2 regions of the Pseudomonas sp. P8_229 genome follow, and region 1 is predicted to be linked to the other one. Evidence: predicted binding sites of a transcription regulator. Region 1 holds the regulator's gene; the other holds the start of a gene.
What was found. The regulator FliA, encoded in region 1, starts transcription of late flagellar genes. The targets are predictions, from matches to a motif close to CTAAAGTTTNNNNNNNNNNNGCCGNTAA.
Positions count from the first base shown of each region.

Region 2: a site for FliA is predicted at 1,996-2,023, ahead of flgM (flagellar biosynthesis anti-sigma factor FlgM). Genes of this name have one in related genera too.

Region 1 covers NZ_CP125378.1:4,751,312-4,754,715, reverse strand. Annotated here, with positions in the region: gene QMK55_RS21515 (chemotaxis protein CheA) at 1-43, opposite strand, end outside; gene QMK55_RS21510 (protein phosphatase CheZ) at 98-886, opposite strand; gene QMK55_RS21505 (chemotaxis response regulator CheY) at 905-1,276, opposite strand; gene fliA (RNA polymerase sigma factor FliA) at 1,445-2,185, opposite strand; gene fleN (flagellar synthesis regulator FleN) at 2,182-3,012, opposite strand; gene flhF (flagellar biosynthesis protein FlhF) at 3,126-3,404, opposite strand, start outside.
Region 2 covers NZ_CP125378.1:4,571,601-4,575,004, reverse strand. Annotated here, with positions in the region: gene cheR (protein-glutamate O-methyltransferase CheR) at 1-75, opposite strand, end outside; gene QMK55_RS20685 (chemotaxis protein CheV) at 122-1,054, opposite strand; gene flgA (flagellar basal body P-ring formation chaperone FlgA) at 1,137-1,898, shown strand; gene flgM (flagellar biosynthesis anti-sigma factor FlgM) at 2,059-2,385, shown strand; gene QMK55_RS20670 (flagella synthesis protein FlgN) at 2,434-2,901, shown strand; gene QMK55_RS20665 (flagellar brake protein) at 2,994-3,404, shown strand, end outside.

The DNA of each region.
Region 1 (3,404 bases):
CCAGGAAATCCTGAAGGATCTCTTCATCGGCGCCGAAGCTCATTAATGGGGTGCTCCTACAGGTCTAAAAACCCAAAAAACCTAAAATTCCAAAACTCTAGAATCCAAGGCTGGATAACAAATCGTCCACATCGTCCTGACCGGACACAACGTCTTCTCGTTTATCGGCATGAATCTGCGGACCTTCACCCTGCGAGAGATGTTTTTGTGGATCTTTTTCTGCAAGCATCGCGGCGCGGTCGTGTTCGATGCCCGCAAAGCGGTCCACCTGACTGGCCATGAGGACGAGTTTGAGCAAATTGCTTTCGACTTCGGTGACCAGTTGGGTCACACGCTTGATCACCTGACCGGTGAGGTCCTGGTAATCCTGAGCCAGCAGGATGTCGTTGAGGTTGCTCGACACCGCACGGTTGTCCGTGATGCTGCGCGACAGAAAACCGTCGACCCGGCGCGCCAGTTCGCGGAACTCTTCAGCCCCGACTTCACGACGCATGAAACGGCCCCAATCGGTACTCAGGGCCTGGGCTTCTTCAGCCAGGCCATTGACCACCGGGGTAGCGCTTTCCACCAGATCCATGGTGCGGTTGGCCGCGGCTTCGGTCAGCTTGACCACATAGCCCAGGCGTTCGGTGGCGTCGGTGATTTGCGACACTTCCTCGGCCTGCGGCATGTGCGGATCGATCTGGAAGTTGACGATCGCACTGTGCAGTTCGCGTGTGAGCTTGCCCACTTCCTGATACAGGCCACGGTCACGGGTCTGATTGAGCTCATGGATCAGTTGCACAGCGTCGCCGAACCTGCCCTTTTCAAGGCTCTCGACCAGTTCGACCGCGTGTTTTTTCAGGGTCGATTCGAAATCGCCCTGTGAAGATTCGTTATGCTCCATAGCTCCCCCGCGCGTTCATCAGCCGATGCGTTCGAAAATCTTCTCGATTTTTTCTTTCAGCGCCTGAGCCGTGAAAGGTTTGACCACGTAGCCGTTCACACCGGCCTGAGCCGCCTCGATGATCTGCTCGCGCTTGGCTTCTGCAGTCACCATCAGCACCGGCAGGTGCTTGAGTTTTTCATCGGCACGCACGTGGCGCAGCAGGTCGATACCGGTCATGCCCGGCATGTTCCAGTCCGTTACCAGAAAGTCGATGCTTCCGCTGTTGAGCACCGGAATGGCAGTGATGCCATCGTCGGCCTCGACGGTGTTGGTGAACCCCAGATCACGCAGCAGGTTCTTGATGATCCGCCGCATCGTTGAGAAGTCATCAACGATGAGGATTTTCATGTTCTTGTCCAATTCGACCTCCAAGCAGTCTTAAACGCGCCCAGCACCTGGACGCGCCATTTCAATCAATCCGGCAAAGCACTCGATGACTGTCTGGAGCACAACAGAGCAAGACCGGTGCCGTTGATCACCGCACCAGCCTCGTTCGCAGTGTCCCCCACACTGCCTTCAGCGCGCTCGCCACTCCCCCAAACGCCCCCGCAAGCGGGCCGCGCACTGGCTGTGTAACTGGCTGACCCGCGATTCACTGACGCCAAGGACTTCACCGATCTCCTTGAGGTTCAGCTCTTCGTCGTAGTACAGCGCCAACACCAGTCGCTCACGCTCCGGCAAATTGGCAATCGCGTCCGCCAGCGCGGCCTGGAAGCGTTCATCTTCCAGATCGCGTGACGGCTCAAGATGAGCACTGGCGCCATCCTCGTGCAGCCCTTCGTGTTCGCCGTCCTGCAACAGGTCGTCGAAACTGAACAGCCGGCTGCCCAGCGTGTCATTCAAAATCCCGTAGTAATCGTCGAGACTCAATTGGAGTTCGGCCGCAACCTCGTGATCTTTAGCATCACGGCCGGTTTTAGCTTCAATTGCCCGAATTGCGTCACTGACCATACGGGTGTTGCGGTGAACCGAGCGTGGTGCCCAATCCCCTTTGCGCACTTCATCGAGCATCGCGCCGCGGATTCGAATGCCCGCGTACGTTTCGAAACTGGCGCCCTTGCTGGCGTCATATTTGGTCGACACTTCAAGCAGGCCGATCATTCCGGCCTGAATCAGATCCTCGACCTGCACACTCGCCGGCAAGCGCGCCAGCAGGTGATAGGCAATGCGCTTGACCAGTGGCGCGTAACGCTCGATCAACTCGTACTGCGCGTCACGTGCCGACTTCTTGTAGTAGTTCATACCGCTCGCGGTCATAACACAGGCCCTGCCGTTTGCTGCACGAGGCGCTCGACGAAAAACTCAAGGTGACCGCGCGGGTTGGCAGGCAGCGGCCAGGTATCGACCTTCTGCGCGATCGCCTTGAACGCCAGCGCGCACTTGGAACGCGGAAAGGCTTCATAGACCGCTCGCTGCTTCTGCACTGCCTTGCGCACGCTTTCGTCGTACGGCACCGCGCCGACGTATTGTAAGGCGACGTCGAGGAAGCGATCCGTGACCTTGGTCAACTTGGCGAACAGGTTGCGCCCTTCCTGCGGGCTCTGCGCCATGTTGGCGAGGACGCGGAAGCGGTTCATGCCGTAGTCGCGGTTGAGCAGTTTGATCAGCGCGTAGGCGTCGGTGATCGAGGTCGGCTCGTCGCACACCACCAGCAACACTTCCTGCGCGGCGCGTACGAAACTGACTACCGAGTCACCAATACCCGCAGCGGTGTCGATCACCAGCACATCGAGGTTGTCGCCGATGTCGCTGAAGGCCTGGATCAGACCGGCATGTTGCGCCGGACTCAGGTGAACCATGCTCTGGGTGCCGGAAGCGGCCGGCACGATGCGGATCCCGCCGGGCCCCTGCAACAGCACATCACGCAGCTCACAGCGGCCTTCGATCACGTCGGCCAGAGTACGTTTGGGGGTCAGTCCCAGCAGAACGTCAACGTTCGCCAGCCCCAGGTCGGCGTCCAGCAGCATGACCCGACGGCCAAGCTCTGCCAGCGCCAGAGACAAGTTCACTGACACGTTAGTCTTGCCGACGCCACCTTTGCCGCCGGTCACCGCGATCACCTGTACGGGATGCATGCTGCCCATGTTATTTCTTTACCTTGTCTTGCATAGACGGAGGCCACATTACTGGCTGCGCGTTCTCAACCGGAACAATGCATGGCAGGCCATCGATGTAGGTACAAAAACGGTTCATTACCTCAGCCAACCTGCTTGGTCGGGCTGTGGTAGATATCAGCGAACATGTCAGCCATGGCTTCTTCGCTGGGTTCTTCCTGCATTTGCACGCTGACGGCACGGCTGACCAATTGATGGCGGCGCGGCAGATGCAGATCATCCGGAATCCGTGGGCCATCGGTCAGGTACGCGACCGGCAGTTCATGACTGATCGCCAGGCTCAACACTTCGCCAAGGCTGGCCGTCTCATCCAGTTTAGTCAGGATGCAGCCGGCAAGCCCGCAACGCTTGTAACTATGATA
Region 2 (3,404 bases), 180 kb from region 1:
TTCACCGAGCAAAATGCCACAGGCCTTTTCCAGGAAGACCCGGAACTGTTCGAAATCCAAATTACCCGTAGACAATGATGCCGCCTCTTAAATCGTGTTGACCGCCAGGGGCAGAAGGCCCCTAGCTGATATCTGCTGCTTTGATCCGGTCGACTACCCGGGATGCCAGGTCATCAGGACGGAATTTGGCCAGGAAGTCATCTGCACCGACTTTCTTGACCATCGCCTGATTGAATACCCCCGACAACGAAGTATGCAGGATGATATGAAGCTTTTGCATGCGCGGGTCGTTGCGAATTTCCGCCGTCAGGGTGTACCCGTCCATCTCCGGCATCTCGATGTCGGAAATCATCATCAGGAACTCGTCTTCCGGCTTCTTGCCCTCATCGACCAGCTTGCGCAGGTAATCCAGCGCCTGCTTGCCGTCGTTCAGCGCCACCACTTCGACACCGATCGTCTGCAGGCAACGCGTGACCTGCTTGCGCGCCACCGACGAGTCATCGACCGTCAGCACCCGCAGCGACAGCGCCTTGCTCTGGGTCTCGACATCGACCACACCGACCGAAATCGCTTCCGGCGTCGGCGCAACTTCCGCCAGCACCTTCTCGACATCGATGATTTCGACCAACTGATTGTCGACTCGAGTCACCGCGGTCAGGTAGTGATCGCGACCCGTGCCCTTGGGCGGCGGATGGATCTCTTCCCAGTTCATGTTGACGATGCGCTCCACCGAGCGGACCAGGAAACCCTGGGTCTTGGTGTTGTACTCCGTGATGATCACGAACGGGTTGTTCTTGTCTTTCAACGCCCCCGAGCCGGTTGCCATTGCCAGATCAAGGATCGGAATGGTCGCCCCCCGGATATTCGCTACCCCGCACACGACAGGACTGGACTTGGGCATCAACGTCAGCGACGGGCACTGCAGCACTTCCCGTACCTTGAACACGTTGATTCCGTAGAGCTGCTGACCGTCGAGACGGAACAACAACAGCTCCAGGCGATTCTGCCCTACCAGTTGCGTGCGCTGGTTCACCGAATCCATTACACCAGCCATGCCCAGACTCCTACACCAACGCCAAGTGTTGTTGCGACGCACATTCATTGCTAAACGGCACGGCGCTTGCTTTTTAACTCGTATGAACGCTCAAACGACATTTTTTCGACGCCTGACCTGCCGCACCCGCAAAGCGCTGTGCGCGGTGTCTGCCGTCTGCTTCTTTTTCGCTGGCAGCCCTGCCGGTGCCGATACGGTTACCTTGCCTGACATGCTTATCGGCGTCACTCAGGGCTTTCTTGAATTCACCGTAGAAGACTATCTGGCTACCAGTCAAACGGAAGGCCGCTATGAAATCGAGGTCAACCAGCTCGACCCGCGTATGCGCATGCCTATGTGCGACAAGGAATTGACAGCGTCACTGGAGAGTCCGGCACGTCCGCTGGGTCGGGTAACGGTCAAGGTTCGCTGCGAGGGAAGCTCGCCGTGGACGGTGTTCGTGCCCGCTCAAGTCCGCCTGTTTCGCGAGATTGTCACCACCACACGACCGCTCAAACGCGCCGGGATTATCGAACCGCAGGACGTGACCTTGCGTGAACGCGACGTCAGTCAGATCAATCAAGGTTTTTTGACGTCGGTGGATGAAGCCATCGGACAGAAATTGACCCGACCAACGGTCGCCGATCAGGTGATTACCCTGGTGCATCTGGAACAGGCAGAAGTGGTGCGCAAGGGTGATCAAGTGGTCATCATCGCCCGCAGCGGTACGCTCGCCGTGCGCATGCCCGGTGAGGCCCTGGCCAATGGCGGCTTGAAAGAACAGATTCGAGTGAAAAACCTCAACTCCAACCGGGTGATCAAGGCGCAAGTCATCGCGCCGGGCCAAGTGGAAGTGGCCATGTAAAACGCTCACGCAGAAAACTGGCGCCGGTCCCGTTGCTTCCCTAAACTGTGCCGCAGCAGGGCACGCTTCGGTGCAGACAGCTCATTGCAAAGTGAGCCTAAAGTTTTCCAGGGAATGGCCGAGAACATGGCAAGCGTCCAAATTCCCAGAGGTTTTTAACATGGTCATCGATTTCAGCCGTTTGAACAGCTCCTCGTCACTTACGGGCAGTACACGTACCAGCAACGCCAAGGAAACCGCCGAAACCGGCACCTCCGCGCCGCTGAATACCCCGGCCGAAACGGCCAGTACCGCAAAAAGCGGGGAATCGGTACACCTCAGCAATGAGGCTCAACAGTTGCAGAAGGTCACTGACAAGCTGCGTGATCAGCCTGCCGTCGACAAAGCCCGCGTGGCCGAGTTGAAAGCAGCGATTGCCGATGGCAGCTACAAAGTCGACAGCAACCGTGTAGCCAGCAAACTGCTCAACTTCGAAGCCCAGCGCTAGGCTTTTGCCGGCGCCAGGCTTTTGGACGCTTAGAACCCAAGGCCAGCCATGCACGACACTAATTTATTGCAACTGATCACCGACGACTTTGCTCCAGCTCAACAATTGCTGGAGTTACTGCAAACCGAGTCCCTCGCCTTGCACGGTCGCGACATGCCTTTGCTCGAAGATATTCTGGCGCGCAAACAGGCATTGATCATTCTGCTTGAACAGCATGGCCGCAAGCGCAGCGAAATCCTTGCCAGCCTCAACCTGCCGCTCGACCGTCAGGGTCTGGAGCAACTGGCCAGCCACTCCAGTATTGGCGACCAGTTGCTGTCCGAGAGCGATGTGCTGACCGACCTGATTGCCCAGTGCCAGGCGGCCAATGTCAAAAACGGCCAGTCAATCCAGATTCAGCAGGCCACCACGGCCAATCAGCTGAAAATCCTCACCGGGGGCGAGCCACCCGCGTTGTATGACGCGACTGGCACTTTCGCCAAACCCACCAAGCCGCGTACGCTCAGCCAGGCGTGAGCCTTTCGATGTGCCTGCACTATCAACCCGCGAAACATGCTGGCAAAATGCTGGCTAGCCGTAGTCAAATTTTGTCTGGAGATTGAGAAAACGTGCCAAACGCCCTAAGCGCGGATGATACTCCGCAGCCACCAAAGGTGCTGACCACGCCCCTGGAAATCTCCAGCAACCTGCGCCAGTTGCAAGAAAGCCACGACCCGCTGATCATCACCTTCCATGAGCGCAGCCAGCGTTTCCAGAGCTACCTGATCAAGGTCGACCGCGAAACCGCGACCATCGCCCTGGATGAAATGATCCCGCGCGATGGTGAGCGCTTCCTGCTGGCGGGCGAGCCCTTCAGGGTCGAAGGCTTCCACGAAGGTGTGCGCATTGCCTGGGAATGCACCGGCACGTTGAACATCGAAGAATCCGAAGGCGATCGCTTCTATACCGGCGAGCTGCCGACCGAAGTGGTCTACCACCAGCGCCGCAACGCCTTTCGTGCAGCACTGAAGCTGACCGAC